One region of the Nonomuraea purpurea genome, then DNA from elsewhere that is predicted to be linked to it. Evidence: riboswitches for the same ligand, from Rfam matches in the RefSeq annotation. Region 1 holds a riboswitch; each other region holds the start of a gene.

Region 1 (10,442 bases):
GAAGCTGGCGCGCCTGGTGGACGTGTTCGCCCGCCGCCCGCAGGTCCAGGAGCGCATGACGTCCCAGATCGCCGACGCGCTCATGCGGGTGCTGGAGCCGCGCGGGGCGATCGTGGTGGTCGAGGCGGAGCATCTGTGCATGACGATGCGGGGCGTACGCAAGCCGGGCGCCAAGACCGTGACCTCGGCCGTCCGCGGCGACTTCCGCACCAGCGACAAGACCCGTTCAGAGGCGATGGCGCTCATCCTCGGCAGGTAAGGATCGTTATCCACAACTGGGGACCCGAGATGTCAGCAGGTGTGGGGGAGCGCCTAGGCTTGGCCCATGACTAGCGCGCCCATCAATGTGCCGCACGATGCGGAGCGGTGCCTCGTCATGGGTGTGGTCAATGTGACGCCCGATTCGTTCTCCGACGGCGGCCTGTGGTTCGACGAGGCGGCCGCGATCCGGCACGGCTTGGAGCTGGTCGAGGAGGGTGCCGACCTCGTCGACGTGGGCGGTGAGTCCACCCGCCCCGGTGCCGCCCGTGTCTCGCTGGAGGAAGAGCTGGCCAGGGTCGTCCCGGTGATCAGGGCGCTGGCCGCCGAGGGGGTGGCGGTCAGCGTCGACACCATGCGGGCCGAGGTGGCCAGGGCGGCGGTCGAGGCGGGCGCCCGGCTCGTCAACGACGTCAGCGGCGGCCTGGCCGATCCCGAGATGCCCCGCGTGGTGGCCGCGACCGGCGTCACCTACGTGGTGATGCACTGGCGGGGCCACAGCCATGACATGTACTCCCGGGCCGTCTATGCCGACGTGGTCACCGAGGTGCGTGAGGAGTTGAGCAAGCGGGTCGATCTGGTGCTGGCGGAGGGCGTCACGGAGAAGCAGATCGTGGTCGACCCCGGCCTGGGCTTCGCCAAGAACGCCGATCACAACTGGGCGCTGCTGGCCGGCATCCCCGACCTGGCCGAGATGGGCTTCCCGCTGCTCATCGGGGCGTCGCGCAAGCGCTTCCTGGGGCGGCTGCTGGCCGGCCCCGACGGCACGCCACGGCCGTTCAGCCGCAGCGACGCCGCCACGCTGGCCGTCACGGCGCTGGCCGCGCGGGCCGGCGCCTGGTGCGTCCGCGTCCACGAGGTAGGTCCCAACGCCGATGCCGTGCGCGTGGCGGCCGCATGGAAGAGAGCAGGCACATGAGCGTCGACACCGCCGCGATCGAGACGGTCAACCAGGAGTTCTACACCTCGATCGAGAACGCCAATCTCGACAAGATGACCGAGATCTGGGCAGAAGACACCGCGGACGAGCAGGTGAGCTGTGTCCACCCGGGCTGGACCCTGCTGACGGGCCGCTCCGAGGTGTTGCGGTCCTGGGCCCTGATCATGGCCAACACCACCTACATCCAGTTCGTGCTGACCGACGTCAACACGACGGTGCTGGGTGACGTGGCCGTTCTCACCTGTGTGGAGAACATCCTCACCGCCGGCGAGGAGGGCGAGTCCAGCTTCGCCGCGGGCAAGGTGGTGGCCAGCAACGTCTACATCCGCACCTCGCAGGGCTGGCGGTTGTGGATGCACCACGGTTCGCCGGTGCTGCAGGGGGATGACGACGAGGAGGAGGAAGGCGAGCTTGAGCGCTGATCGCATCGCTCTCAAGGGTCTGCGGGTCAGGGGCAGACACGGCGTGCTCGCCGCCGAGCGGGAGCTCGGCCAGGAGTTCGTGATCGACGCGACGCTGTTCCTCGACACGTCACCGGCCGCGGCCGGCGACGATCTCACCAAGACCGTCCACTACGGGGAGCTGGCGCAGGCGCTGGCCGAGGTCGTGGCGGGCGAGCCCGTGGCGCTGATCGAGACGCTCGCGCAGCGCCTGGCCGACGTCTGCCTGGCCAGCGAGCTGGTGGGCAGGGTCGAGGTGAGCGTGCACAAACCGGCGGCGCCGATCCCGCTGCCGTTCGACGACGTGGTCGTGACTATCGAGCGGAGCCGCACATGAAGCTCGTCCTCGCTCTGGGCAGTAACCTGGGGCGTCGGTTCCAGACCTTGCAGGGCGCCCTCGACGTCCTGTTCGACGCGCCGGGGCTGGAGTTCGTCAAGGCGTCGCCCGTCTACGAGACCGATCCCGTCGGCGGCCCGCCGGGCCAGAGGCCCTACCTGAACGCGATCGTGATCGCCGAGACCGACCTGGAGCCGCGCGCGCTGCTCGAACGGGCGCTGAGCGTCGAGGACGCCTTCGGCCGGGTTCGCGACGAGCGCTGGGGGCCGCGTACGCTCGACATCGACCTGATCGTGGTGGGCGAGACCGTTTGCGACGACCCCGATCTGAGACTGCCGCATCCGATGGCGCACGAGCGGGCGTTCGTGCTGGTGCCATGGTCCGACGTCGACGCGCAGGCCAAGGTGCCGGGGCACGGCCCGGTGTCCGAGCTCCTCAAGGGGCTCGACACGCAGGGGGTGCGCCGCCGCGACGATCTGAAACTGCAGAGGCCGGATTGAAGTTGAAGCCCACCCACCCCGGCCGGCTGGTCGGCATCGTCATCGCGGTCGCCCTGCTCACGTGGGCGGTGATCAGGCCCATGTACTCGGAGCTGCCCCTCCTGCCGTGGACCGCGATCCCGACGGTGCTGCTGCTGGCCATCGGCGAGGGCTACAGCGCCTGGGCGACCAAGGCCAGGATCGCCAGGAAGCCCGACACCAAGCCGGTCGAGCCGCTGTCGGTGGCCCGGCTGGCGGCCCTGGGCAAGGCGTCGGCGTACGCGGGGGCTGCCTTCGCCGGGCTGTTCGCCGGGTTCGCCCTCTACACGATGCAGCTCCTCGACCGGGAGACCCCGCGGCGTGAGTTCTTCCTCGCGACGGGCTCGTTCGTGGCCTGCGTGGTGCTCATCTGCGCCGCCCTCTACCTGGAGCACGCCTGCCGCATCCCGAAGGAACCTGACGAGCGCAAGCGCGACTAACGCTCGCCTGACAGGTCTTCCGCGGCGGGACGCGTCCCCGTGCTGAGGCGCTCGCGCCACATCTCGCGCTGCAGCAGGCGCAGCGAGCGGCGGATCACGTCACTCGGCCGTTCGCCTTCCCGAAGGGCGCGGCGGATGATCCGCTCGTCTTCGGCGTTGGCGGGGAAGTCGATGTTGGCCATGGCTAGGAGCCTACGGAGCCGCCCACCTTCCTGTCCTGCTTTTGCCTGACAGGAGGCTTGCGGCGGCCGAAGAGGTAGATGACGGGAAGGGTGCAGATGAGCGGGCCGATGATGGCGATGGGCCGCTCCAGCCACCATTTGAGGTCAGGCGGGATCTTCGTGCCCAGCGTGCCGAACAGCCACCACGACAACCCCAGGGCGATGGCCATCCCGGTGGTGTGGAACAGGAACAGCGGCAGCGCGTACCGGTTGATGAAGCCGTTGACCCGGCGCCAGCCGGGGCGCTCCAGGACGCGCTCCATCGACGGCCGCAACACCTCGACCAGCCCGATCTGGAACAGCAGCAGCGCGACGATGACGAACGTGGGCGGCGCCATGTTGGACCACTTGTCGCCGGGCACGCCCACCATCGAGCCCGGGTAGATGCCCGAGTAGACCAGGCCGAACAGGGCGAACAGGCCGGTCCAGAGCACGGCGATGTCGTAGCGTCTGGGCAGGATGACGACGCGGTCGTAGAAGAACCCGGCCTGGTGGGCCAGGCCCCAGACCAGGAGCATGTTGAGCCAGCCGGCCCACTCGATCCCGTACCGGAAGCGGAACACGTCGACGACCAGGACGGCGCCGCCGAGCCAGATCAGGGCCAGCACGTCGTAGCGGCGGTGCAGCCACAGGGCCACGGGCAGCAGCGCGATCAGCACCAGGTAGACGCCGAGGAACCACAGCGGGCTGAGCACCAGCAGCACCACCCGCCACATCCAGTCGACGTGGAAGGTGAGCGTGACGAAGGCCCCGATGGCGATCCACACGCCGGACAGGAACAACGCCGGCGAGGCCAGGGCGCGGATGCGCCGCCAGACGAACGCGCCGATGCCGACGCCGCGCTGCTTGGCCCGGTGCCAGGACAGCAGGTGCACGTGGCCGCCGACATAGAAGAACAGCGGCAGCACCTGCAGCAGCCAGGTGAGGATCCACAGCCCGGAGGTGAAGCCGAGCGGGCTGGTCGGCTCGGGGCCGTGCGGCTTCCATTCCAGGATCGTGAACGCCCAGTGCCAGACGACCACGACGATCAGGCTCAGGGCGCGCAGCCAGTCGACGTACTTGTCGCGTTCGACGCTTGCTTGCTGGTCGGATGGGGTGGTGGTCACTTGTCGATGTCACCCACGACGAAGAACATCGAGCCGAGAATGGCGACCATGTCGGCGACCAGGTGGCCGGGCAGCATCTCGCGCAGCACCTGGACGTTGCTGTACGACGCGGAGCGCAGCTTGAGCCGCCACGGGGTCTTGTCTCCCTTGGAGACCAGGTAGTAGCCGTTGATGCCGAGCGGGTTCTCGGTCCAGGCGTAGGTGTGCCCCTCGGGCACCTTCAGCACTTTGGGCAGCCGCTGGTTGATCGGCCCTGGAGGCAGCGAGCGCAGGCGGTCGACGCAGGCGTCGGCCAGGTCGAGCGAGACCTTGAGCTGGTTGAGCAGTACCTCGAAGCGGGCGTGGCAGTCGCCGGCGCCGCGGGTGACGACCTTGACGGGCAGCTCGGAGTAGGCCAGGTACGGCTCGTCGCGGCGCAGGTCGAAATCGACGCCCGAGGCGCGGGCGATGGGGCCGCTGACGCCGTACTGGGTGATCTGCTCGGCGGAGAGCACACCGACGCCCCTGGTGCGGGCCATGAAGATCTCGTTGTGCAGGATGAGGTTCTCGATGTCGGGCACGCGGCGGCGGGTCTCGGCGACGGTCTGCGACACCCGGTCGAGCCAGCCCAGCGGCAGGTCCTCCTTCAGCCCGCCGACCCGGTTGAACATGTAGTGCATGCGTCCGCCGGAGATCTCCTCCATGACGGCCTGGATGCGTTCGCGTTCGTTGAAGGAGTAGAACAGCGGCGTCATCGCGCCCAGCTCCAGGGGGTAGGAGCCGAGGAACATCAGGTGGTTGAGCGCCCGGTTGAGCTCGGCCAGGAGTGTACGCGCCCACACGGCCCTGACCGGCGGCTCCATGCCGAGCAGGCGTTCGGCGGCCAGCACCACGCCCAGCTCGTTCGCGAACCCCGACAGCCAGTCGTGCCTGTTGGCCAGCATGATGATCTGGCGGTAGTCGCGGACCTCGAAGAGCTTCTCCGCGCCCCGGTGCATGTAGCCGATGATCGGCTCGGCGGTGGCGATGCGCTCGCCGTCGAGTGTCAGGCGCAGCCTGAGCACCCCATGCGTCGACGGGTGCTGCGGGCCGATGTTGAGGATCATGTCCTCGGTGGCCAGCTCCTTCGCGCCGGCTCCGATTCCGACCACACGTTCCGTCATAGGCCCCATGCTGCCACCGCCGTGGTCGGCGATCCAGCGCGGGGGAGGGTCAAGGAATGGCATTGAAACGCATCCTTAAGACGGACATGGGGAGGAATAGCGGGAACGGGGGGAGAAAAGCACCATGAAGAGAGTTCTCTTCGATATCGCGGCCCTGATCGCGCGGGTGGTGACTGGCGTGATCTTCCTGGCGCACGGGCTGGAGAAGTGGCAGGGCGGCCTCGGCCCGACCTCGCGGGGGTTCACGGACATGGGGATCCCGGTGCCCGAACTCTCCGCCGTGTACGCGACCATCGTGGAGACCGTCGGGGGCCTCTTCCTGATCATCGGCCTGCTGGTGCGGCTGATGGGGGTGCTACTGCTGATCAACATGCTCGGCGCGATCGCGTTCGTGCACGCCTCGCAGGGCGTGCTGGCCGGTAACGACGGCTGGGAGCTGCCCGGCGCGCTCGGCGCGCTCGGCCTGATGTTCGCGGCGCTCGGAGGCGGGCGGATCGGGCTCGACGGCATCATCGGCGCGTTGTTCCGCAGACATTCGGAGCGGCACGCGGCCGAGGCGGAGCTGGCCGCCCATGCGTCCAGGAACGGGAACTTCGCGACGGGCCCCACGAGACCGCAGGACCCGCCCGGCGCGAGCAAACAGCCCAAACAGCAGGCGCCGCCCAGATCGAGCAGGCTCAACGACGACGACATGCGCGACATCGACGCCTTGGTGGCCGACGAGCCGCACCAGCATCCCAAGCCGCCGAACCGCTGAGTCAGCGGGCGACGAGGTCGCGCAGCGCCTTGATGAGCCGGTCCACGTGCTCCCGCGTGGTCCCGATGCCGATCGAGGCCCGAACCGCAGAGGCCGTGTCGTCCTCACAGCCCCCGTCGCTCACATCCAGAAGATGCCGGACGAACGGGTGCGCGCAGAACTTGCCGTCGCGCACGCCGATGCCGTACTCGCCGGAGAGCGCCTCGGCCACCTCGCGCGCCGAGTAACCGGCCACGGTGAACGACACGATGCCGACCCGAGGATGGTCATCCCCCCACAGCGACAGCTCCCGAACACCCTCGATCGAGGCCAGCCCGGAACGCAGCCGGGCGATCAGCTCCTCCTCCTCGCGCACCAGCGCGGTCCACCCCGTGGCGCTGAGGGCGTCGCAGGCCGCGGCCAGCGCGATGGCGCCCAGCACGTTCGGGGTTCCGGCCTCGTGGCGCGGCTCGGGGTCGTCGTGCCACTCGATGGTCTCCTCCACCGAGCGCACCGCGCCGCCGCCCTTGAGGTACGGCTCGCCCTCGGCCAGCCAGTCCCTGCGCCCGACCAGAGCGCCGGCGCCGAAGGGCGCGTACAGCTTGTGTCCTGAGAAGACCACGTAGTCCAGGTCGAGCGCGGTCAGGTTGAGCCGCCGGTGCGGTACGAGCTGCGCCGCGTCCACCAGGATCCTGGCCCCGTGCCGGTGCGCGATGTGGGCCAGCGCGGCGATGGGCCACAGTTCGCCGGTGACGTTGGAGGCGGCGGTGACCACGAGCAGCTTCGGCCCCTCGATCCCGGCCAGCGCCTCGTCGGCGGCGCGGACGGCCGCGCCGGGGAAGGCGGGGGGCGCGAGCCGTACGGACCTGGCCCAGGGCAGGAGCGAGGCGTGGTGCTCGGTGTCGAAGACCACGGCGGTGGTGCCGGCGGGCAGACAGCGGGCCAGCAGGTTCGTGGCGTCGGTGGTGTTGCGGGTGAAGATCACGGCGTCGTCGGGACGCGCGCCGACGAAGGCCCTGACCGTGTGGCGGGACTGCTCGTACCTGGCGGTGGTGAGCTGGGAGGCGTAGCCCGCGCCGCGGTGAACGCTGGAGTAGGCCGGGAGCGCGGCGGTGACGGCGGCGCTGACCGGCTCAAGACAGGGGGCGCTGGCGGCGTAGTCGAGGTTGGCGTAGGACACCAGCTTGCCGCCCTTGACCGGCACTTCGAGGTCGGCGCCGAGCACGGCGGGGATCGACCGGCTCGTGACGGCGGCGGGGGCTTCGTCGATGGGTTCGGTGGCGGCGTTGAAGATCGTCAGCGTGGACACGGCACATCTCCTCAGGGTCATCGGACCCCCGGAGCAGCCACGGAGCCCGCGCTTGCCCGCCACCCTCCGTGGCGGACCAGGTCTTCACCCGGGGCACCCCGCCGCGGACGCGAGGGTTGCCGGCCAGCTAGCCGGGGCTTGACGCTGGCACTCATGACCTACGAACCGCACTATAACCGACGCCAGGCCCTAAAACGCAAGTCCGCGAACTTATGTGACTCCTGACTCGTTGCACCCGGAAACCCGCCACCCCCGCGTCATGGAGGTACACACATGCTGGACTGGGTGACCGACCCGCAGATCTGGATCGGTTTCTTCACCCTGGTCGCCTTGGAGATCGTTCTAGGGATAGACAACATCATCTTCATCTCGATCCTGGCGGGCAAGCTACCTCCTGAGCAGCGGGACAGAGCGCGCGTGCTGGGCCTGGCGGCGGCGCTGATCAGCAGGCTGCTCCTGCTGCTCGCCCTGTCGTGGGTGGTGCAGCTCACCGCGCCGCTGTTCACGGTCTTCGGCCACGAGATATCGGGACGCGACCTGATCCTGTTGCTCGGCGGCCTGTTCCTGCTGGCCAAGAGCGTCACGGAGATCGGCCACAGCATGGACACCCCGCACGGCAAGGACAAGAAGGCCGCCGCCGCGTCCTTCGCCTCCGTGATCGCGCAGATCATGGTGCTGGACATCGTGTTCTCGCTCGACTCGGTCATCACCGCCGTGGGCATGGTCGACGAGCTGGGCGTGATGATCGCGGCCGTCGTGGTGGCCGTGCTGGTGATGTTGTTCGCCTCCGGGCCGATCAGCAGGTTCGTCGACACGCATCCGAGCATCAAGATGCTGGCGCTGGCGTTCCTGGTGCTGATCGGCGTGGTGCTCGTCGCCGAGGGCCTGGACCAGCACATCCCCAAGGGCTACATCTACTTCGCGATGGCGTTCTCGGTCATCGTGGAACTGCTGAACATCCGGGTGCGCAGCAGGAACAACAAGAAGGTTCCGGAGGAGACGGAGGAGAAGGCCACTCCTTAAGATGAAATAGTGCCCTTCGACCCCTGGGATCCTGATTTCGTCGCTCATCCGTACCGGGTCTATGACGAGCTGAGGCGCCAGGCGCCCGTCAGCTACTTCGAGCCGACGGGCCAGTGGCTCGTCTCCCGGCACGCCGACGTCAACGCCCTGCTCAGAGACCGCCGCCTGGGGCGGTCCTACCTGCACGTGGCCACGCACGAGGAGTTCGGCAGGCCGCAGGAGCCGGACTTCCAGGAGCCGTTCTGGCGGGTGATCAGGGCGGGCATGCTGGACGTGGAGCCGCCGGTGCACACCAGGCTGCGCCGGTTGGTCTCCAGGGCGTTCACGCCGCGCATGGTCGAGTCGTTGCGCCCCCGCGTACGCGCCATCGCCGAGAGGCTGGTGGCCGCGTACGCGGACAAGGGCGGCGGAGACCTGATCGCCGAGGTCGCCGAGCCGCTCCCCGTCACCGTGATCGCGGAGATGCTCGGCGTCCCCGACCAGGACCGCCACCTGCTGCGCCCCTGGTCGGCCGACATCTGCCTGATGTACGAACTCAACCCCGGCAGCCAGGCCCAGCACACCGCGGCACGCGCTGCGGAGGAGTTCGCCGGATACCTCAAGTCCCTGGCGGCGCGGCGCCGCCGCGCCCCCGGCGACGACCTGATCAGCGCGCTCACCCAGATCCCGGAGCTCACCGAGGACGAGCTGGTCGGCACGTGCGTCCTGCTGCTCAACGCCGGCCACGAGGCCACCGTGAACGTGACGGGCAACGGCTGGTGGGCCCTGTTCAGGAACCCCGGCGAGCTCCAACGGTTGCGCGAGGACCGTTCGCTGCTGCCCACGGCCGTCGAGGAGCTGATGCGCTGGGACACGCCGCTGCAGATGTTCGAGCGCTGGGTGCTGGAGGACATCGAGGTCCACGGCGTGCGGATCCCGCGCGGGTCGGAGGTGGCCCTGCTGTTCGGCTCGGCCAACCGCGACCCGGCGGTCTTCGACGACCCGGACCGGCTCGACGTGGGCCGCGCCGACAACCCGCACATCTCGTTCGGGGCCGGTATCCACTTCTGCCTGGGCGCGCCGCTGGCCCGCATCGAGCTGATCGAGTCGTTCGGCGCGCTCCTGGACCGCGCGCCCAAGCTGGAGCTGCGGCAGGAGCCCACGTGGAAGCCCGGCTACGTCATTCGCGGCCTGCGCTCACTTGAGCTCACTTTCGCTGGGTGAGCCAGCCGAAGCCGCCGAGCCCGGTGGGATCGATCAGCTCGGCCTCCTCCGAAGCTCTGGCCAGGGCCCGCAGATAGCCCCGTGGATTGGCGCGGGCCAGCTCGACGGGCGGGCGCGCCCCGAGGACGCCCAACTCGCGCAGCGCCTCGCGCTGTGTGGACAAGGTTGTGGATATCGCGCCGGCCCGCCGCCCGGCCTCGGCGCACGCGTCGAGGGCGACATGGGCGGTGATGTCGCAGGTGCCGTCGGGTACGGGCAACACGACCGCCCCGTCGCGGTAGCCGGTCAGCGTCCCGCAGGGCGGGCGGTTATCCACAGGGTGTGCATAATCGATGGCGATCGCCCGTCCCCTGGTGAGGCGCATGAGGACCGACGCCCACGCCTCGTCGCGCGGCCGGCCGATCTCCGCTCGCGAGCCGACCCGGGTCAGCGGCCACCACCGGTCGAGCCAGGCCAGGTCGGCCGGGCTCGGCGGCCCTCCGAGACGCTCCTCGCCCGTACGGGTGTTCACCATGACCAGCCGGGGTCCGTCGGCCGTCTGCTCCACCACGTCGAGCGGCACGTTGTCGAGCCATTCGTTGGCGATGGCCAGCCCCGAGACGCCGGCGGGCAGGCGGTCGCGCCAGCCGATCTCCTTGGGCAGCTCTCGCGGCCTCGGCGACAGGTCCACGGCCGTGATCCGCAGCCGGTCGCGCAGCGTGGGGTCGGCCGCGGCCAGCACCTGCGTGACCAGCACGCCCTCGCCCGCGCCGATGTCGACCAGGTCGAG
Region 2 (10,442 bases), on a different contig from region 1:
AGGGCGCCTGCCGCGGCTGCCTGTGGGATCCGCGCACGGGGGCGCAGACGCCGACGGGGAAGCTGCTGAGCGACTTCGCCCGGTGGTTCCCCTCCGGGATACCGCTGGACGAGCTCACCTCCTCCGAACCCGAGGTCCGGGTGCTGGCGCAGCCGGAGCGGATGGTGCTCGTCAACACGACCGACGGGGCGGTCACCACGACCGTGGACGGCCGCGAGTTCGCCCTCAAGCCGTACGAGGTGAAGTGGAGCGGCCGCTAGCCGCCGCACGGCCGAGATCGTACCGAACGGTACGCCCCAACCCTTCTTTTACCGGTATTTGTCGATCATATGTTTGGCCCGCCCCCTGCCCCCGCCTATGGTCGCGAGCATGGACACACCAGTAGACGGCGAGCGAGAGCTGATCCTGCGGGTGGCGACCGGCCTGTTCGCCGGGCTTGGCTACGACACCACCTCCGTCGAGCAGATCGCCGAGGCCGCCGGGGTGCGTCCGGCGGCCGTGTATGGCCACTTCACGGACAAGAGGCGGCTCTACCTGGCGGTCATGGAGCGGGCGCACCGAGTCCTGGCGGCCGTCATCGAGCCGCGCTCCGACGAGTTGCGGGAGGCGCCGCCCGAGAGGAAGGCCGAGGCGCTGCACCGGTTCGTGGACGGATACCTGGACCTGTGCGCGGAACATCCCGAAGTCCCGCAGCTATGGGCGCACCGGTGGATGTCCGACGCCAGCGACATCGTGGACCTGGAGCCGCGCAGCGCCCAGCCGCTCACGCAGTACGCCGTGGACGGCGTCGCCTCCGTGGCCAAGCCGGCCAACCTCGACCCGCTCTTCGTCACCTACACGATCATCTGGTGCGTGCAGGGGTTCGCGATGAGCGGGGCGCTCGACGGGACGGGGCAGCGGCGCGGGGTCGAGGACGCCCGGATGACGCAGCGTTTCCGCGCCCACATGCACCAGTTGCTCGACCGCGCGCTCGAACTCCCGTCCCGCTGAGACCCGCGAGCGGACGCGGGCTTTCTGTGTACGCCTCAATGATCCACATCCTGCGCCCCCTTGCTTGGAATGCCTGCTCCGACCGACCGTAAATGATCGACGGCGCGATTCGAAAATCCCGAAAATGAGGGCTGCGCAGGCTCAGGCGTCTCGTCTGGCGAACGTGCCCGCGGCGCAGGCCAGCGCGACCGCCAGCCACGCCCCCAGCACCAGCCCGCCCTCCAGCGGCGTCAGCCCCGGCCCCTGCTGGTACATGCGCGCCCCCGCCGCACCCGGCAGGTAGTCGGCCAGGGTTGTGACATGCCGAAGGACCGGCGGCAGCACCAGGACCAGCACGAGCAGGCCGCCGAGCGCGCCGATGACCTCCCTGGTGAGGGTCGCCGCCGCCACCCCGAGCAGGCCGATCATCACCAGGTAGGCGGCGGCGCGCAGCAGGCCGGCGACGTCCACATCAGGAGGCGGCGCGTCGTCGGCGAGGCGGGCGGCGAGCAGAGCGCCGGTGACCGCGAGCAGGGCGGTAAAAGACGCGACGACCAGGTACGCGATGAGCTTTCCCGCCATCAGCGGCATCCGCCCCGGGACGGCGGCGAGCGTCGTGCGGATCTGGCTCCCGGCGTACTCGGACGCGACCGCCAGGACGCCGAGCACGAGCAGGCCGGCCTGGGCGTAATCGACGCTCCTGAGCGCGGACGCCATCGCGGACGGCGGCCCGGCGGCGAGGACGGCGGCGAGCCCGGCCGGGAGGAGGACGGTCGCGCAGACCGCGGCGAGCGCGCCCGGGAGGGTGCCGAGCTTGATCAGTTCGGCGGCGACGGTGTTGCGCAGGGTCATGGGTCACGCGTCCCTGCGGATGAACACGCCCGCGGCCACGGCGAGCAGCACGGCCACCCACGCCGCCATGACCAGGCCGCCGGCCAACGGCTCGAACCTGACCTCAACCGGATAATTCCGGGCGAACATCTGCGCGCCCGCCACGTCCGGCAGGTACTTCGCCAGCGAGGTGACCCTGCTGAGCAGGAAGCTGACCGACACGACCGAGGTGTTGACGATGAACACGACCATCGGCACGACGCCGTTACGGGTCATGACGGTGACGGCGAAAGCGATCAGCGCCGTGAGCACCCAGTAGGCGACCGCCCCCGCGGGCCGCCAGCCGAGCGCCGTCAGCACCTCGCCGGGCGAGCCGGCATGCGGGCCGAGCAGGGCCAGCGAGATCAGGATGCCGCCGCCGACCGTGACGATCGCGAGCAAACCGCTGACGAGGGTCAGCACGATCGCCTTGGCCGCCAGCAGCACACCGCGGTTCGGGGTGGCGGTGAGGCTGACCGCGATCTGCCTGCCGCCGCCCGCGTCCTTGGTGGTGGGGGTGTACTCGCTGCCGATGATGACGACGCCGAGCACGATCACGCCGATGACGCCGATGGCCGGCATCTCAAGAATGAGGTTGAGGGTGAGGCCGTCCTCCGGCATGCCTCCGTCCAGCTTCGTGCGCCTGCTCGCCATGGACGTGGCGGTCAACACGAGCGTCAGCCCGGTGCCGAGCACGGTCGCGACCAGCGCGGACGGCAGCAGGACGAGCTTCCTGAACTCGGCGGCGACGGCGTTCAGCACGGTCACGACCTGCTCTCGGCGTCGCCGGAGCGATACACCGGATCGGTCAGGGCGAAGAACGCCTCCTCCAGCGAGGTGTGCCCGGCCGTGACCTCGGCGAGCGGCCCGGAGGCGACGACCCGCCCCGCGCTGATCACGATGAGGTCGTCGGCGACCTCGGCCATCTCGCTCATCAGGTGGCTGGAGATCAGCACCGCGCCGCCGCCCTTGGCGTACTCCTTCAGCAGCCGCCGCATCCAGCGGATCCCGTCGGGGTCGAGGCCGTTGACCGGCTCGTCCAGCACCAGCGCCGCGGGCTCGCCGAGCAGCGCCGCCGCCAGGCCGAGCCGCTGCCCCATGCCCAGCGAGAACGTGCCGACCCGCTTGCCCGCGACGTGCTCAAGACCGACCTCCGCCAGCGCCTGCGCCACGCGGCGTTTGGGGATGCCGTTGCTGCGCGCCACCCAGGACAGGTGGGCGCGCGCGGTGCGGGAGCGATGCGCGCCGCTGCCCTCCAGCAGCGAGCCGACCGTGCGCAACGGGTCGCGGAGCTTCCTGTACGGCAGGCCGCCGATCAGCGCGGTGCCCGCGTCGGCGCGGTCGAGTCCGAGCAGGATGCGCAGCGTGGAGGACTTCCCCGCCCCGTTCGGGCCGAGGAACCCCGTCACCCGGCCGGGCGCGACGGCGAAGGAGACGTCGCTGATGGCGACCTTGGCGCCATGACGTTTGGTGAGGCCGACAACTTCGATCATGGCTTGCAGCGTTCCAGCCGGGGACGGACGGCCGCATCGGCCAAAGGTTGACAGCTACCGCAGGCCGTCCACGTAGCCGGACTCGTAGGCCAGAATGACGAGCTGGGTGCGGTCGCGTACGCCGAGCTTGAGGAAGAGCCGGCTCAGGTACGTCTTGACGGTGGCCCTGCTGAGGAACAGGGCGGCGGCGATCTCCTCGTTGGACATCCCCTGGACGATCGCGGCCACGACGTCGCGCTCGCGCTCGGTCAGCCCGGACAGGCGGGCCGCGTCCGGGCGGGGGCGGGCGTAGCCGGCGATCATGCGTTTGGTCACCTCGGGGGCGAGCATCGCGTTGCCGTGGTGGACGGTGTGGACCGCCCGGAGGATCTCGTCGGTGCCGGCGTTCTTCAGCAGGAAGCCGCAGGCGCCGGCGCGCAGGGCCTCGTAGACGTACTCGTCCAGGTCGAACGTCGTCAGGATGACGACCTTGGCCTCGGGGTGGGCCGCGCAGATGGCGCGGGTGGCCTCCAGGCCGTCCATGACCGGCATGCGGATGTCCATCAGCACCACGTCGGGACGCAGCCGGGCGGCGGCCTCGACGGCCTGCCTGCCGTCACGCGCCTCGCCCGCCGCCGTCAGGGCGGGGTCGGCGCCGACGAGCTCGACGAGCGAGGCCCGCAGCAGATCCTGGTCCTCGGCGACCAGCACCCTGATCTGTTCAGTCACGAGGTCGCCTCCGGGAGGGGAATGACGGCGCGCAGCTCGAACCCGGCCTCCTGCCGGTGTCCCGCGGTGAAGTCGCCGCCAAGCAGCTCGACCCGCTCCCGCAGACCCACCAACCCGAACCCGGGCTCCGCGCGCACGGCCCGCGTACCGCCGTCGTCGGTGACCGCGATGTGTAACTCGCCGTTCGCGCCGCTCACCGTGACCGTGCAGCGGGCGCCCGGGGCGTGGCGGGCGGCGTTCGTCAGCCCTTCCTGGACGATCCGGTACGCCGCCAGCCCGACCCCGGCCGGAACGCCTTCCGCGTCCGTCACCGTCAGCGTCACCGGCACGCCGCCCTCCCGCATCCGGCCCGCCAGGGCGGCCAGGTCCCCGATCCCCGGCTGCGGACGGCGCTCGGCGGGCTCGCCGCTCTCGCGGACGGCGCCGAGCGTCGTGCGCAGTTCCTCCATCGCCTGCCTGCTCACCTGCTCGATCTGCCCGAGCCTGGCGCGCATGCGTCCCATGTCGTCGGCGCGGGCCGCGACACCGGCGGTCACGGCGATCGTGCCGAGCGAGTGGGAGACGACGTCATGGACCTCCCGCACCACGCGCAGCCGTTCGGCCGTCACGGCCCCGTGCCGTTCTGCCAGCATCGCGTGCTCGGTCTCCAGCGCCGCCTGGCGCGTCGTGGCGCCCAGCACCCAGGCCACGGCCAGCGCGGACAGGCTGAGCATCGTGTGGCGCACGGCGCTCTCCGCGTCGGCGGTCCCCAGGAACGCCACCGCCGCGATGCTCACCCCCACCGCCCACGCCACGGTCTTGAGCGACCTGGCGGACCCGTAGGTGAGGGCCACGCGATAGAGCACCCACGCCGAGGCGACGAACGGGTCCTGCGTCATCCCGAACGCGACGCCCGCCAGGGTCGCGGCGCCGACGACGGCCAGCGCCGCGAACGGCCGCCGCCCGCGCAGCAGCATGCCGGCGACCAGCAGCGCGATCAGCCCGGCGTGGGCCCAGGCGGCGCGTCCGCCGCCGTCGATCGGCAGCCAGAACACCAGGACGCACAGCGACGCGGCCGCCAGGTCCCAGCCGGCGGAGCCGCGCCGGTCGGGGTCGAACCAGTGCTGAGCCATACCGCAGACCTTACGAGCCCGAGGTGGTCAACCCCGTGGGAGCGTCCACGATGTGGGCGAGGGTGATCTCGCTCAGCAGGGCGTGTTCGTGGCTGCGGAGCTGGGCCCAGACGTCGGCCAGGGGCGCGGCGGCGGCGGGGAAGTGCTCGGAGCCCTGCTCGACGCCCTCGGTCACGTGGATCACGTCGGCGAGGCTGATCTCCTTGGCCGGGCGGGCCAGCCAGTAGCCGCCGTCGGGGCCTCTTTGGCTGCGTACCAGGCCCGCCCTGCGCAGTTGGAGCAGGATGTTGTCGCAGAATCGGCGCGGGATGTCCTGGGTGAGGGCGACCCATTCCGCGTGTACGGGGCCTTCCGCGGTCGCGAGGGCGACCATGGCGCACAGCGCGTACTGGGTGCGGGCGGAGATGCGCATCAGCCGTCCCGCCGCACTGCCGGCGGGACGGCGGCGGCCCTGGCGGGTGCGGCCAGGGCGGCGATCGGGGGCGCCGCACGGTGCTGTCGCGGCAGGCAGGGGCTTGAGGTCAATGATGCTCCTTTGTGATCGGCCTCCGGCCGAGGAGGTTCCCGCGTCCCGGGTCCGGCTCCCGTGCGAGAGGCCGCCGGACCCGGGACGTGGCTCAGGCGGAGGCGGTTTCTTCTTCCGTCGTCGTGCGGCGGGTCTCGTCCTCGACCGCCTCGACCGACTCGTGCGCCTTGTCGCGCCGGTACTCGCGCACCGAGTAGGCGATGGCGGCGGCCCACAGGACGGCGATGGCGACGTAGGCGATGGCCTGGACGTTGCCGGGGGCGTCGATCCATTCGCTGCGCAGCAGGGTGCGGACGTTGGTCAGGATGATGAGCCCGCCCACGGCCGAGCCGAGGATGCGCGGCGGGATGTGCCGGACCAGCCAGGCCGCGATCGGGGCGGCGATGACGCCGCCGAGCAGGAGCACGGCGACCCAGGCGAAGTTGATGTTCTCGGAGCCGATGCCGACGAAGAACCCGACGCTGGCGGCGATGGCGACGAGGAATTCGCTGGCGTCGATGGAGCCGATCACCTTGCGGGGCGCCAGGCGGCCGCTGGCCAGGATGGCGGGGGTGCCGACCGGGCCCCAGCCGCCGCCTCCGGTGGCGTCGACGAACCCGGCGAGCAGTCCGAGCGGCGTCAGGAAGCGCTTGCGCAGCGGCTTGCCCAGGTTGCCGCGCGGCAGTCCGTACGCGGTGAACCGGATGAGGATGTAGGCGCCCAGGGTCAGCAGGATGAGCGACATGACCGGAGCGGCGGTCTCGGTCGACAGGCTCGACAGGAACGTCGCGCCGGCGAACGCGCCGACGGCGCCGGGAACGCCGATCTTGCCGACGACCTTCCAGTCGATGTTGCCGAAGCGCCAGTGTGACAGGCCCGAGGCGAGTGTGGTGCCGATCTCGGCAAGGTGCACGGTGGCCGAGGCGGCGGCGGCGTTGGTGCCGATGGCCAGCAGCAACGTGGTCGAAGTGACGCCGTAGGCCATGCCCAGGCTGCCGTCCACGAGCTGTGCGGCGAAGCCGACCAGCCCGAGCAGGATGAGTGCTCGCACGGCACCCCCTTTCCCGATTAATCCTACTGTACAAGTAGGAATAATCATTAAGGCAAAGCGCACGCCAGTCAACCCCCATCCGCGAGGGAGTGCGCCCCGTGGCGCCCGAATCACGCGCCGCGACGGGGGTACGTGTACGCCAAGAGCCTGCAATGTGTATAAAGGTGAGCAAACGACACAAACGAGCCCGGAAGATTGTCACTAAAACCGACTGGTATAGTCGCTTTTGTCACGAGTCCAGTGCGAAGCCCCGGCTTGCTGGACGGCAACCCTCCCACCGCGGCGGGGTGCCCCGGGTGATGACATGGTCGTCGAGCTGAACGGTGCTCCCGGCGGCAAGCGCGGTCCTCCAGCCGTGCCCTGCCCCACCCCCGCGCCCTTGGCTCCAACGAAAGGGTAATGATGAAGGGCGGAGTCACTCGCCTGGCCGGAGCGGGCGCCGCGGTCATGCTCGCGCTCACGGCATGCGGCGGCGTCGACACGGGCGGATCGTCGGGTACGGGCGACGCGGGCCAGGCCAAACAGGAACTCACGGTGACCGCGTTCGCGGGCGCATGGGGCGAGCTGTTCAAGAAGTCGTTCGTCGAGCCGTTCGAACGCGACACCGGCGCGAAGGTCAACCTCGTCTACGGCGCCAACGCCGAATGGCTCACCAAGCTGCGGGCGTCCGGCGGCGAGAACCCGCCGTTCGACGTCATCGCCTTCACCCCCGACGCCTCCCTGCCCGCGTCCTCGGCCGGTCTGCTGCAGCCGCTCGACACCGCCAAGCTCACGCACTGGAAGGACATCGACCCCGTGCTGCGCGGCAAGTCGGCCTACCAGGGCAAGCAGTACGGCGTGCCGCTGACCACGGGCTCGACCGGCCTCCTCTACCGAACCGACAAGATCAAGACGCCGCCGTCGGACTGGTCGGACATCTTCGACAAGCAGTACTGCGGCCACATCGCCCTGCCCCCGCTGACCTACAACCCCGGCCTGGAGTTCTTCTCCGCCCTGGTCACCTCCGAAGGCGGCAAGCTGTCCGACCCCGCGGCCGTGGACAAGGCGTTCGCCAAGCTGGAGACGCTGAAGGGCTGCGTGTCGTCCTTCCCCGCCAACGCGGGCAACGCCGCCACCGTCATGGAGAACGGCGACGCCTGGATCATGCCCTTCTGGGACGGCCGCGCCTTCGCCATGGCCCAGGCGGGCTCCCCGATCGGCTTCACCTACCCCAAGTCTGGCCCGGTGGGGGCGCTGACCTCGTACTTCGTCGCCAGCGGCAGCAAGAACAGCGAGCTGGCCACCAAGTTCCTCGACTACCTGTCGGCGGCGCAGAACCAGAAGCCGTTCGCCGAAGGCACCTGGTACGCCGCCGGGAACGACGCCATCGACTACAGCCCGGCCTTCGAGGAGCGGGTCAAGCACGGGCCCGAGGTCTTCGAGAAGTTCATCTGGGTCGACTACACGGTCGCCACCCCCAAGCTCAACGAATGGCAGCAGCGGTGGAATCAGATCTTCGGCTGATCGAACTGCCCGGGGACGGGGCGGGACACGTCGAGATCGAGGGACTGGCCGCCGGCTACGAAGGCGCGCGGGTGCTCGATCTGGAGCGGCTGTCGATCCGCAAGGGCGAGTTCCTGTCCATTCTCGGGCCCAGCGGTTGCGGCAAGACGACGCTGCTCAACTCCATCGCGGGCTTCGTGCGGCCCACGGCGGGCCGGATCGTGATCGACGGCTCCGACGTCACCGACCGGCCGCCGTACCGCCGGGGTCTGGGCATGGTCTTCCAGAACTACGCGCTGTTCCCGCACATGACCGTCGCCGCCAACGTGGCGTACGGGCTGCGGGTGCGCCGCCTGGACCGGGCCGAACGCGAGGAGCGCGTCCGCGAGGCGCTGCGCCTGGTCGGCCTCGAGGGGTACGCCGAGCGCCGGCCCAAGCAGCTCTCCGGCGGCCAGCAGCAGCGGGTGGCGCTGGCCCGCGCCCTGGCCATCCGGCCCGCGGTGCTGCTGCTGGACGAGCCGCTGTCCAACCTCGACGCCAAGCTGCGCAGGGAGATGCGGGTGGAGCTGCGGGCCATCCAGCGCCGCATCGGCACCACGATGATCTTCGTCACGCACGACCAGGAGGAGGCTCTGGCGCTGTCCGACCGGGTGGCCGTCATGAACGGCGGCCGGATCGAGCAGCTCGGCACCCCCGACGAGGTCTACCGGCGGCCGGCGACCCGCTTCGTGGCGCAGTTCATCGGGGCGGCCAACGTCCTGGAGGGCACCGTCACGGCCTCGGGCGAGCTCGACGTCGGCGGGATCACCGTGGGCTGCGGGCCACTGCCGGTGGGCGTGGGCGAGCACGCGGTAGTGGCGATCCGCCCAGAACGCATCCGCCTGCGCACCGCCGACGAACCCGGTTCGACCGGCATTCCCGACACGCCCGCCTCAGCCCTCCGCACCACCGACCCGGCCGAAGCGAGCCCCAACACGGCTGGCGTCGAGACGGCCGGCGGGGTCGCGGGGACCGTGGGGTATCGGGCGTTCGCGGGTGACGCCTGGCACGTCGAGGTGCGGCTGGCCGACGGGCGCGCCCTGAGCGTGCAGAGCGCCGACACCGGCGCGGGCTCGGCTGACCCGCCGGGCGCGGGCACGCCGGTCGTGGCAACCTGGGACCCCGCCGACGTGATCATCCTCGACGCGGGACCCGAACCGGAGACCGGCGCGAAGCCCGGCACGGGACCCGAGGCGAGGTCCGGCGCGGGGTCGGAAGCCAAGCCCGACACGGGGCCCGCGGCGAAGCCCGGCGCGGAGCCCGGTGCCGGGCCTGAGGTGGGGGCGGGATGACGGTCGTATCGCCGGGCGCGCGCCCGGCGGCCCCCGCGCGCCGCCCCCGCTGGACGGGCTTCGTCTACGTCCTCCCGCTCCTGGTCTTCCTGGCGGCCCTGTTCCTGGTGCCGCTGGTCCGCCTGCTCCGCCTGAGCTTCAATCCGGTCGACGCCTTCAACGCCGCCCTGCCGGGCTGGACCCTGGAGCAGTACGGGCGGGTCCTCACCGAGCCGTACTTCTACGGCTCTCTCCTCCAAACGCTGGCCACGGCGCTCCTGGTGGCGGTCCTGTGCGTGACCCTGGCGTACCCGGCCGCCTACGCGCTGGCCCGCCAGCGTCCCGGCGTGGTGCGTACGCTGCTGTTCGTCATCGTGATCTCGCCGCTGCTGACCAGCGTGGTCGTGCGCACCTACGGCTGGGTGGTGCTGCTGTCGGGCAACGGGGTCGTCAACCAGGCGCTGGTCGCCACGGGCCTGCGGGACCAGCTGGCCCAGCTCCTGACCAGCTACCCGGCGGTCGTGGTGGCGGTGACGCACGTGCTGCTGCCGTTCGCGATCATCCCGCTGACCACGGCGCTCGGCGGCCAGGACCGCAACCTGCACCGCGCCTCGCAGACCCTAGGGGCCGGCCCGATCAGGACGTTCCTGCGGGTGACGGTCCCCCTGAGCCTGCCGGGGATGGTCACGGGCGCGCTGATCGTCTTCGCGCTGGCCATGGGCATCTACATCACGCCGCTGCTGGTCGGCGGGGTGACGCAGCCGCTGACGGGCATCCGGGTCTACGACCAGGTGACGACGGTGTTCGACTACCCGGTCGCCGCGGCGCTGAGCTTCGCGCTGCTGGCCCTCACGATCGTCTCCACCTCACTGCTCGCGGGCGTGTTCAGGATCTGGGAGAGGCGGCTTCATGGGTGAGCGGGGTTACGACAGGGGCGTGCGC
Region 3 (10,442 bases), on a different contig from region 1:
CGGGTGCCCCTCACCCCACCAGCAGGCCCCCGAGGAACAGCACGCCCTCCGCGACGATCCAGGAGATCACTCCCGCGCCCATGAGGCGCCCGAACGTGCGCTCGTCGTGTCTGCTCCACGGCAGAAGCCACGCCGCCGCCGTGCAGCAGGCGGCGAGCGCGGCGAACAGCCCCGACACCGTCGAGACGCTGTCAAGACGCTGCGAGCACGTCGAAACGGATTCACCGTCGGCACAGAAGGCCTGCAGGCCCCAGCCCGCGAACACCGACAGCCCCCACAACGCCGCGAGCAGGAAGCTCGCGATCGTGGGAATGATCGGCGAGTAACGGAGTTCGAGCCGCGCCACCTCCTATCCCTACCCTCCGGGCTTCGGACTCACGCGGTAAACACTTTGGAACCCCACGCCGGTCGCTATTAAACTGGCCGATTCGCTGCCTTAACCACCTCCGTCACCTACTCAGGGAGGCGCTTCCGCATGCCCGCACACAAGCTGGCCCCCGACATACCCTCCGACGTGCTCGCCTCCGAGCAGACTCACCTGGCCGACTCCAGAGCCGCGCTCAAGGCCATGCGCGCCCACGCCCAGTCGTTGTCGGCGGACGCGGCCGGCGACTGGGTGTCGCAGCAGATCCTCCAGTCGCTGCTCGACCAGCGCGTGGCCGCGCTGGCAGACCACCCGGACACGCCGCTGTTCTTCGGCCGCCTCGACCGCGCGGCGGGCGACGACCTGCCAGGCACCATCTACGTCGGCCGCCGCCACGTGCACGACGGCCACAGCAAGCCATTGGTCATCGACTGGCGCGCGCCGGTGTCCCGCGCCTTCTACCAGGCCAGCCCGGCCGACCCCATGGGCGTCGTCCGCCGGCGCCGCTTCGGCTACCACGGCGGCGCGCTGACCGCGTTCGAGGACGAACCCCTCGGCGAAGGCAGCGAGATCGGCCCGTCGAAGATCCTCACCGACGAGATCGAACGCCCCCGCACCGGCCCGATGCGCGACATCGTCGCCACCATCCAGCCCGACCAGGACGAGATCGTCCGCTCCACCCTGGCCCAGACGGTCTGCGTGCAGGGCGCCCCCGGCACCGGGAAGACCGCCGTCGGCCTCCACCGCGCGGCCTACCTGCTCTTCACCCACCGCGAGCGGCTGGCCAGGTCCGGCGTCATGATCGTCGGCCCCAACAAGGCCTTCCTGTCCTACATCTCCTCGGTGCTGCCGGCGCTCGGCGAGGTCAAGGTCGACCAGACCACGGTGGCCGGGCTGCTCGGCGAGCACGCGACCCCCGAAGGCCCGCTGGTGGCCGCGGTCAAGGGCGACGCCAGGATGGCGGCGGTGCTCGAACGCGCCCTGTGGCTGCACATCGTCAAGCCCGAGGAGGGCGTGGTCTTCACCAAGGGCGCCTACCGCTTCCGGGTGGCCGACTACGAGGTACGCGAGATCGTGGCCTCCCTGCGCGGCACCACCCGCTACAACCCGGGCCGGGCGGCTCTGGCGCAGCGTCTGGCCCACATGGTGCTGGTCAGGATGGAGCAGCGCGGCGAGTCGCCCGACGACCGGGTTCAGGACGCGGTGGCCAGGTCGAAGCCGGTCAAGCAGCTCGTGGATACGGTGTGGCCAAAATTGACCCCGGAACAGGTGCTATATCGGCTTTTGTCGGACCCAGAATTCCTCGCGCAGGCCGCCAAAAAGGCCGCCAAATCCGATTTGTCGCCTGACGAGCAAGAAATGCTCATCTGGCGGAAACCCTACCGAAGCTGGAAGTCCGCCAAATGGTCCGCCGCGGACGCCGCGCTCCTCGACGAACTGCGCGACCTGATGGAGCGCACACCCTCGCTCGGCCACCTGGTGGTGGACGAGGCCCAAGACCTGTCCGAGATGCAGCTACGGGCGCTCGGCCGGCGCTGCCGCAACGGCTCGGCCACCGTCCTGGGCGACCTGGCCCAGGGCACGACCCCGTGGTCGACCCGCTCGTGGGAGTCCGTCCTTGAGCACCTGGGGCAGCGCGAGGGCGAGGTGACGGAGCTGACCCTCGGCTTCCGCGTGCCGCGCGAGGTCCTCGACTACGCCGCCCGCCTGCTCCCCTCCATCGCCCCCGACCTGGCCGCCCCGCGGTCGCTGCGCCCCGGTCTGGGCTCGCTCGCGGTACACCCGTCCGGCTCGATCGCCGAGGCCGCCAGGGACGCCCTGGCCAAGGAGGGCTCGATCGGCGTCATCGTCCCCGACGCGCTGGTCGCCGGCGCCTCCCACGAGCTGGCCGACCTTCCGCACGCCGTCCTCGACCCCGACTCGGCCGAGGAGCACCGCCTCCTGATCGTCCCCGCCACGCTGGCCAAGGGTCTGGAGTACGACCACGTCATCGTCGTGGAGCCGGCCGACATCGTCGCCGCCGAGCCCCGTGGCCTGGCCAGGCTGTATGTGGTCCTGACCCGCGCGGTCACGTCCCTGACGGTCCTGCACGACAAGGCACTGCCGGCCGAGCTGACGGCCTGAGCCGCGGCGGGCACGGCCGCTTCTAGGATGGCTGGGCAAGGAGCTGCCAACCCAGGAGGTCGTCGTGCCCGCACCGCTTCCCCATGAACACCTGCCCTCGGTCCCAGCGCTCACGGTCGAGAGCGACGACGTCCAGGACGGCGGGAGGCTGAGCGACCTCCACGTCTTCAACGACTGGGGCATGACGGGCCAGAACATCTCGCCCCACCTGCGCTGGTCCGGCGCCCCCGCCGAGACGCGCGGTTACGCCGTCACCTGCTTCGACCCTGACGCCCCCACGGGCAGCGGGTTCTGGCACTGGGTACTGTTCGACCTGCCCGCCTCGGTGACCGAACTGCCGGCGGGCGCGGGCACGGGCCCCGAGTTCAAGGGGCTGCCCACGGAGGCGGTCCACGCCCGCAACGACTACGGAACCAAGCAGTACGGCGGCGCGGCCCCTCCCCCCGGCGCCCCGCACCGCTACGTCTTCACCGTCCACGCCCTGGGGGTCGACAAGCTGGGCGTGGGCTCCGACGCCAGCCCGGCGGTGGTGGGTTTCAACATCACCGCCAACACCCTGGCCCGCGGCCACATCATCCCCGAGTACGGCATCTGACTGACGCACAACGAAAGGCGCCCCGCCGTCATTTGGCGGGGCGCCTTTCGCATGGTGATCTGAAGGTCAGCCGGTCAGATTCTGGCAGTTCATGACCTTCCACACCAGCCCGTCGACGAGCCCTACCCCGGTCTGCGCCGCCGCAAGGCAGAACGGCCTCTGCAGCTCTTCCAGGATCACGACCTCGTTGATGTAATCCTTGCCGGCGTGCGCGGGCACGGCCATGACCCCCACGGCGGCCATGCTCACGAAGGCGAGGCCGAGAATACGCTTGGTACGAGAGAACATCCGCATCTCCTTTGGTGAGGCGTGTGATCACCACCTTTCCTCACTCCAAGTAGCGGATCAATTATGAAACGTAATGGCTGGGAAACGAAAACAAGAGCGGCCCGGAAAACCCGGGCCGCTCTTGTTATGAACAGCGAAGAAAAGACCTAGAAGTCCATGTCGCCGCCACCCGGCATGGCCGGAGCGGCAGGGGTCTTCTCGGGCTTCTCGGCGATGACGGCCTCGGTGGTGAGGAACAGGGCCGCGATGGAGGCGGCGTTCTGCAGCGCCGAGCGCGTCACCTTGGCCGGGTCGAGGATGCCCGCCTCGAACATGTTGACGTACTCGCCGGTGGCCGCGTTGAGGCCCTCACCCGGGGTGAGGTTGCGCACCCGCTCGACCACGACGCCGCCCTCAAGGCCGGCGTTGACCGCGATCTGCTTGAGCGGCTCCTCCAGCGCCTTGCGCACGATCGCCGCGCCGGTCGCCTCGTCGCCGCCGAGCTCCAGCTTGTCGAACGCCTTGGCGCCCGCCTGCAGCAGCGCCACGCCACCGCCGGGCACGATGCCCTCCTCGACGGCCGCCTTCGCGTTGCGAACGGCGTCCTCGATGCGGTGCTTGCGCTCCTTCAGCTCGACCTCGGTCGCCGCGCCCGCCTTGATGACGGCCACGCCGCCGGCGAGCTTGGCCAGCCGCTCCTGCAGCTTCTCACGGTCGTAGTCGGAGTCGGTGCGCTCGATCTCGGCACGGATCTCGCCGACCCGCCCGGCGATCTGCTCGGCGTCACCGGCGCCGTCCACGATCGTGGTCTCGTCCTTGGTCACCACGACCTTGCGGGCCCGGCCCAGCAGGTCGAGGGTGGCGTTCTCCAGCTTGAGGCCGACCTCCTCGGAGATCACCTGCCCGCCGGCCAGGATCGCGATGTCCTGCAGCATCGCCTTGCGGCGGTCGCCGAAGCCCGGGGCCTTGACGGCCACGGAGCGGAACAGGCCGCGGATCTTGTTGACGACCAGGGTGGCCAGGGCCTCGCCCTCGACGTCCTCGGCGATGATCAGCAGCGGCTTGCCCGACTGGACGACCTTGTCGAGCAGCGGCAGCAGGTCCTTGTTGGCCGAGACCTTGCCGTTGACGATCAGGATGTACGGGTCTTCGAGCACGGCCTCCATGCGGTCGGAGTCGGTCACGAAGTACATCGACGTCATGCCCTTGTCGAAGCGCATGCCCTCGGTGAGCTCGAGCTCGAGGCCGAAGGTGTTGCTCTCCTCGACGGTGATGACGCCTTCCTTGCCGACCTTGTCCATCGCCTCGGCGATGAGCGAGCCGATCTCGGGGTCGGCCGCGGAGATGGAGGCGGTGGAGGCGATCTGCTCCTTGGTCTCCACGTCCTTGGCCAGCTTGGAGAGCTCCTCGCTGACGCGCTCGACGGCGGCCTCGATGCCCTTCTTCAGAGCCATCGGGTTGGCGCCGGCGGCCACGTTGCGCAGACCCTCACGCACCAGCGCCTGGGCGAGCACGGTGGCCGTGGTGGTGCCGTCGCCCGCGACGTCGTCAGTCTTCTTGGCGACTTCCTTGACCAGCTCGGCGCCGATCTTCTCCCACGGGTCCTCGAGCTCGATCTCCTTGGCGATGGACACACCGTCGTTGGTGATCGTGGGAGCGCCCCACTTCTTCTCCAGAACGACGTTGCGGCCCTTGGGGCCCAAGGTCACCTTGACGGCGTCGGCGAGCTGGTTCATACCGCGCTCGAGACCGCGCCGGGCGTCCTCGTCAAACGCGATCATCTTGGCTGCCATAAGGCTAGACCTCCCAGATGCAGGGTGGCTGTCCTGGACCGAGCCGACGCCCGCGACGGCATGGGCCTGCATCTCCGTTCGGCAGGCCCCATCGTCTCGATCCGAGTGTTGGCACTCTGCCGTACAGAGTGCCAACGACTGTTTAGCACTCTACCCTGCCGAGTGCAAGCGACAGCCTGCGGCCCTGGGTGTCCTGGCCCAGGTCAGTACGGCGAACCGCCCCTAATGGGGGTAAACCTCGCAACCTACGGCGGACCACTGGACGCGGCCCACCGCACGACTCGCCGTACCCGGATCGACGAAATGGGAGGTGGCAGGCTCGCACGGACTGCGCTGCCGTGCGATCCGGCCCGGTGCATACCAGCGGTGTTTTCAGACCGCGCGGACGGCCTCCGCCTGCGGCCCCTTCTGGCCCTGCGTGATCTCGAACTCGACGCGCTGCCCCTGTTCGAGAGATCGATACCCGTCCATCAGGATCGCTGAGTAATGGACGAATACATCCTTACCACCGTCTACCGCGATGAAGCCGTAGCCCTTGTCCGCGTTGAACCACTTGACGGTGCCCTGCGCCACTTCCGACTCCTCTTACTGGGCTCACAGATCTCGCCCATTCCTCCGCGAGACCTGTAATCGCATGACTTAACAGAAAATCAGCCAGACGATCGCCCTCGACCATACCTGTGGCACGGGGTTTGGCAACAGAGTCAATCCACAAACTACGTATTTCTACGATCTGAAGGCGGTTCAGGGTTGAAATGGCCTGGAAATGGAGAAGGCGCCCACTAGGGGCGCCTTCTCACGTGTGGTGGTGCACTCAGCCTCCGGCGACCGCCGGGATGATTGAGATCTGAGCGCCCTCAGGGGCGGGAGTGTCGAGTCCTTCGACGAAACGGACGTCCTCTTCCCCAACATAAACGTTGACGAAACGTCGAATCTTGCCCGATTCATCAAGTATTCTCGCGCCGATCCCCGGGTAGTCGGAGTCGAGCTTGGCGAGCACGTCACGAAGAGTCGCGCCCTCGCCACTCACTTCGGCGTTGCCGCCGGTGTACGTACGCAGAATGGTGGGAATCCGCACAGATACGGCCATGGTTTAAGTCGCCTTTCCTGGTTGTCAGACAGTCGCGCGGTACGCGTCGAGAGAGGGCCGGATCACGGCGGTGGGCTTGGCGTCGGCGAGCACGTCGAGCGTCTTGAGCCCGTCGCCGGTGTTGAGCACCACGGTCTCGGCCTCCGGGTCGAGCGCTCCCGTCTCGACGAGCTTCTTGAGCACGCCCACGGTCACCCCGCCGGCGGTCTCGGCGAAGATGCCCTCGGTCGAGGCCAGCAGCTTGATCGCGGCCACGATCTCAGGGTCGGTGACGTCCTCGACGCCCCCTCCCGTGCGCCGGGCGATGTCGAGCACGTACGGGCCGTCGGCCGGGTTGCCGATGGCCAGCGACTTGGCGATGGTGTCGGGCTTGACCGGCTGGACGACGTCGTGTCCCGCCTTGTACGCGGTGGAGACCGGCGAGCAGCCGGCCGCCTGCGCCCCGAAGATCTTGTAGGGGGTGTCCTCGACCAGCCCCAGCGCCACCAGCTCCTTGAAGCCCTTGTCGATCTTCGTGAGCTGCGAGCCGGAGGCGATGGGGATGATGATCTGCTCGGGCAGCCGCCAGCCGAGCTGCTCGGCGATCTCGTACGCGAGCGTCTTGGACCCCTCGGCGTAGTAGGGCCGCAGGTTGACGTTGACGAAGCCCCACTTGTCGCCGAGCGGGTCGCCGATCAGTTCCGAGCAGAACCTGTTGACCTCGTCGTAGGTGCCGTCGATGCCGATCAGCCGGCCGCCGAACACCCGGGCCATGGCGATCTTGGCGTGTTCGAGGTTCGCGGGGATGAACACGCACGCCTCGAGCCCCGCCCGCGCCGCCGCGGCCGTGACCGCGCCCGCGAGATTGCCGGTGGAGGAGCAGGAAAGGGTGTGGAAACCGAAGTTGCGCGCCGCCTCGACGGCCATGGCGACCACGCGGTCCTTGAAGGAGTGGGTGGGGTTGCCCGAGTCGTCCTTCACATGCAGGGACTTGATGCCGAGTGCTCGCCCCAGATTTCCGGCCTTGACCAATTTGGTCCAGCCGGGGTTCATATTGGGCTTACTGATGACGTCGGCGGGCACCGGCAGCAACGACCGGTAGCGCCAGATGTTGGCGGGGCCCGATTCGATGTCCGCGCGGGTCACTTCGCCGAAGGAGTAGGCCGCCTCAAGCGGCCCGAAACACTCCTGACACGCGAAACTGGGGCCGAGGGGGTAACGGGTGCCGCACTCGCGGCAGGACAGAGCGACGGCAGGACCAAAGTCAAGCGGCATGAAGCGAGGCCTTCCCTCATCTTCGCCCGCGGCCACCTTGACCGCGAACCGGAATTGGCACCTTGTCCCGGTCGGCCTCGCCAGGTCGCGAGTCGAAAGCCGGGAGGGTTGCCGGGGCTTCGCAGGGCCGGTCCCTCCACCCCTCTGGATGAGCAATATTCAGTTGTTGAATTGGACTCTACCCGCCCAAGTGACCCAAACGACCATCCGTCTCAGCAGATGAGACGCATAGTCTCAGCGATAGTCCTCCCCGAGCACACCCTGTACGTATTTGCGTGCCTGGTGGATACGCGACTTGGCGGTGCCGAGCGGAATTCCCAGCTGCTCGGCCACCTCGTTGTAGTCGAGCTGGACGATGTCGCGCAGAACCAGCGCCTGAGCCAGGTCGGGTTTGTCGGCCTCCAGCGCCTCCATGGCGTCGAGCAGGTCGAGCCGCGAGCCCGCGATCACACTGACCCGCCGAACGTCGGGCTTCTGCATGGGCAGCTCGTCGGAGGTCTGCTCGGCGGCCCTGCGCTTGAGCGAGCGGTACGTCGTACGCGCGCAGTTGGCCGTGACGATGTGCAGCCAGGTACTGAACCTCGCCCGTCCCTCGAAGCGCCCGATGTTACGCGCCACGGCCAGCAATGTGTCTTGCGAGGCCTCCTCAGCGTCCTGATGATATGGCAGGATTCGGGCGCAGTGACGCATCACATCAGGCTCGATCCGTGCCAGGAGTTCGCCAAGTGCGCGATGATCTCCGGCGGCGGCGGAGCGGGCGAGTTCCTCGGTTAGCTCATCTAGCGCCATAGCTGGGATCCTATGGGCGAAAGGAGCCTCGATGAACAGCGTTCTGGTGGCCTCCAACAGAGGACCTGTCTCCTTCACCGTCTCCGACGACGGCGAACTGACCATGAAACGCGGCGGGGGCGGCCTGGTGTCCGGGTTGTCCGGGGCGACCAAGGACGACGGCGTGCTGTGGGTGTGCGCGGCGCTGTCCGACGGCGACCGCAGCGCCGTGCGCCTGACTCCTGGCGGCCGGATCGACCAGGCCGGCTACGACATCGGCAAGGTGCGGATGCTCGACATCCCGCCCGCCACCTTCCACCGCGCCTACAACGCCGTGGCCAACTCGACCCTGTGGTTCGTCAACCACCTGCTCTACGACATCCCCAACTCGCCCAGCTTCGGCACCCGCTTCGCCCGCGAGTGGGAGTCCTACCGCGACTACAACGGCGCGTTCGCGCTGGCACTGGCCGAGGAGGCCGGCCACGGCGCCCGCGTGATGGTGCAGGACTACCACCTGACGTTGACCCCGGCGATGCTCCGCGCAGAACGGCCCGATCTGCGCATCGCCCATTTCAGCCACACCCCGTGGGCGCCGCCCGAATACTTCTCCCTGCTGCCCGACGCTGTGGCCAGAGAGGTCCTGGAAGGCATTCTGGGAGCCGATCACGCCGGGTTCCTGGCAGACAGGTGGGCCCAGGCGTTCATGGACTGCTGTGAGGCTCTCCTGGGCGCGGAGGCCGACCGCGCCGGGCGCAGCGTCACCCACCAGGGCAGGACGACCCGCATCGGCGTCCACAGCCTGGGCGTCGACGGCGACGCGCTGTGGGAGCGGGCCGTCGAGCCCGACGTCGAGTCGCACATGGCGGCGCTCAGGGAGCAGGTGGGCGAGCGCAGCCTGATCGTCCGCATCGACCGCACCGAGCTGTCGAAGAACATCGTGCGCGGCCTGGTGGCCTACGGCGAGTTCCTCGCCGCCCACCCCGAGTGGCACGGCCGCGTGGTGCACCTGGCCTTCGCCTACCCCAGCAGGCACGACCTGCCCGAATACCGCGAGTACACCGCCATGGTGCAGCGCTGCGCCCAGGAGATCGAGGACACCTACGCCACGGAGGACTGGGATCCGCTGATCCTCAACGTCAACGACGACTATCCGCGCTCGCTGGCCGCCTACAGGATGGCGGATGTCCTGCTGGTCAACCCCATCCGCGACGGCATGAACCTGGTCGCCAAGGAGGGCCCGATCCTGTCGCCGCGATGCGCGCTGGTGTTGTCGCGGGAGGCCGGCGCGGCGGCCGAGCTGGGGCCGCACGCGCTCGTCGTCAACCCCTACGACATCACCGAGACGGCCGACGCCCTGCACGAGGCGCTGGTCATGCCGGAGGACGAACGCAGGATGCGGCGTGACAAGCTGCACGCCGCCGCCACCGCCCTGCCGCCGCAGAAGTGGCTGGCGGCCCAGCTCGACGCTCTGGGGCCCATCGACGAGCAGCAGGCGCTCTAACGCCAGTCGGCGTGCTCGAGCACGCCGGCCAGGCCGGGCGTGTTCCACTGGTCGACGACCAGGATCTTGGTGGTGGGCAGGAACCACTCGCGCTGCACGTAGCGGGACTTCACCGCGCCGCCCGAGTAGGAGACGCAGGTGGCCTTCCACTCGCGGTAGGCGGCCTTGTGCCCGGGGCCGACCTGGCGCAGGCCCTTGACCTTCGCCGCGCCGAGCGTCTGGCCCCACTTGCGGTTGTGCGGGCACAGCTGCACGTCGGTAGCGGGATAGAACGGTTTGGCACCGGTGTAGGGAGAAAAGAGCTCGTTGCCCTCCTTGATGGCCTTCGGGCCGAGCACCCAGAAGCTGTCGCACTCGGCGGTGCCGTAGGCGCCGCCGGGCTTGGCGCACCTGCCGGTGACCACCCGGATCCAGTCGGGGCTGACGCGGCGCACCTCCCACTTGATCGGCAGGTAGAGGGTCAGGCCGCCTCTGAGCTTGAGCGGCTGGGCGGGGGCGGCGTGCGCGGGCAGGGGGGCGGCCAGGAGGGTGATCGCGGCCAGGGCCGCGACGGCGAGGTATCGCTTGGACATGCGACTGACGGTAGGGGGCGCCACTTGCAGATCAGTCGCCAATGGCTGAAAACCGCCGCCCGGTCACGCGGCGCTGATCGCGGAGGCGAGCTCGTCGAGCAACTCCACCACCCC

The links. Region 1 has a riboswitch for S-adenosylmethionine ahead of ACFOY2_RS31740 (aminotransferase class V-fold PLP-dependent enzyme). Riboswitches for the same ligand answer to the same signal wherever they lie in the genome.
Region 2: it holds a riboswitch for S-adenosylmethionine, as region 1 does, so the genes downstream of both, ACFOY2_RS18990 (ABC transporter substrate-binding protein) here and ACFOY2_RS31740 (aminotransferase class V-fold PLP-dependent enzyme) in region 1, are expected to answer to the same signal.
Region 3: it holds a riboswitch for S-adenosylmethionine, as region 1 does, so the genes downstream of both, thrC (threonine synthase) here and ACFOY2_RS31740 (aminotransferase class V-fold PLP-dependent enzyme) in region 1, are expected to answer to the same signal.

Annotation. Positions count from the first base shown of each region.
Region 1 is NZ_JBHSBI010000018.1:36,619-47,060, forward strand. It holds gene folE (GTP cyclohydrolase I FolE) at 1-259, shown strand, start outside; gene folP (dihydropteroate synthase) at 326-1,177, shown strand; gene ACFOY2_RS31700 (nuclear transport factor 2 family protein) at 1,174-1,620, shown strand; gene folB (dihydroneopterin aldolase) at 1,610-1,975, shown strand; gene folK (2-amino-4-hydroxy-6-hydroxymethyldihydropteridine diphosphokinase) at 1,972-2,475, shown strand; gene ACFOY2_RS31715 (DUF3180 domain-containing protein) at 2,472-2,933, shown strand; gene ACFOY2_RS31720 (hypothetical protein) at 2,930-3,115, opposite strand; gene ACFOY2_RS31725 (acyltransferase family protein) at 3,118-4,260, opposite strand; gene ACFOY2_RS31730 (NADH-quinone oxidoreductase subunit D) at 4,257-5,402, opposite strand; gene ACFOY2_RS31735 (DoxX family protein) at 5,527-6,159, shown strand; gene ACFOY2_RS31740 (aminotransferase class V-fold PLP-dependent enzyme) at 6,161-7,447, opposite strand; SAM riboswitch class IV at 7,491-7,606, opposite strand; gene ACFOY2_RS31745 (TerC family protein) at 7,721-8,470, shown strand; gene ACFOY2_RS31750 (cytochrome P450) at 8,480-9,673, shown strand; gene ACFOY2_RS31755 (SAM-dependent methyltransferase) at 9,657-10,442, opposite strand, start outside.
Region 2 is NZ_JBHSBI010000009.1:57,756-68,197, reverse strand. It holds gene ACFOY2_RS19035 (xylan 1,4-beta-xylosidase) at 1-260, shown strand, start outside; gene ACFOY2_RS19030 (TetR/AcrR family transcriptional regulator) at 370-990, shown strand; gene ACFOY2_RS19025 (ABC transporter permease) at 1,132-1,821, opposite strand; gene ACFOY2_RS19020 (ABC transporter permease) at 1,825-2,607, opposite strand; gene ACFOY2_RS19015 (ABC transporter ATP-binding protein) at 2,604-3,332, opposite strand; gene ACFOY2_RS19010 (response regulator) at 3,387-4,040, opposite strand; gene ACFOY2_RS19005 (sensor histidine kinase) at 4,037-5,152, opposite strand; gene ACFOY2_RS19000 (RrF2 family transcriptional regulator) at 5,163-5,564, opposite strand; gene ACFOY2_RS18995 (sulfite exporter TauE/SafE family protein) at 5,770-6,708, opposite strand; SAM riboswitch class IV at 6,936-7,056, shown strand; gene ACFOY2_RS18990 (ABC transporter substrate-binding protein) at 7,108-8,211, shown strand; gene ACFOY2_RS18985 (ABC transporter ATP-binding protein) at 8,178-9,521, shown strand; gene ACFOY2_RS18980 (ABC transporter permease) at 9,518-10,417, shown strand; gene ACFOY2_RS18975 (ABC transporter permease) at 10,410-10,442, shown strand, end outside.
Region 3 is NZ_JBHSBI010000026.1:26,380-36,821, reverse strand. It holds gene ACFOY2_RS38530 (hypothetical protein) at 11-346, opposite strand; gene ACFOY2_RS38525 (HelD family protein) at 476-2,488, shown strand; gene ACFOY2_RS38520 (YbhB/YbcL family Raf kinase inhibitor-like protein) at 2,553-3,083, shown strand; gene ACFOY2_RS38515 (hypothetical protein) at 3,150-3,371, opposite strand; gene groL (chaperonin GroEL) at 3,518-5,143, opposite strand; gene ACFOY2_RS38505 (cold-shock protein) at 5,516-5,716, opposite strand; gene ACFOY2_RS38500 (MoaD/ThiS family protein) at 5,958-6,233, opposite strand; gene thrC (threonine synthase) at 6,258-7,487, opposite strand; SAM riboswitch class I at 7,501-7,642, opposite strand; gene ACFOY2_RS38490 (RNA polymerase sigma factor) at 7,722-8,276, opposite strand; gene ACFOY2_RS38485 (alpha,alpha-trehalose-phosphate synthase (UDP-forming)) at 8,308-9,756, shown strand; gene ACFOY2_RS38480 (hypothetical protein) at 9,753-10,328, opposite strand; gene otsB (trehalose-phosphatase) at 10,392-10,442, opposite strand, start outside.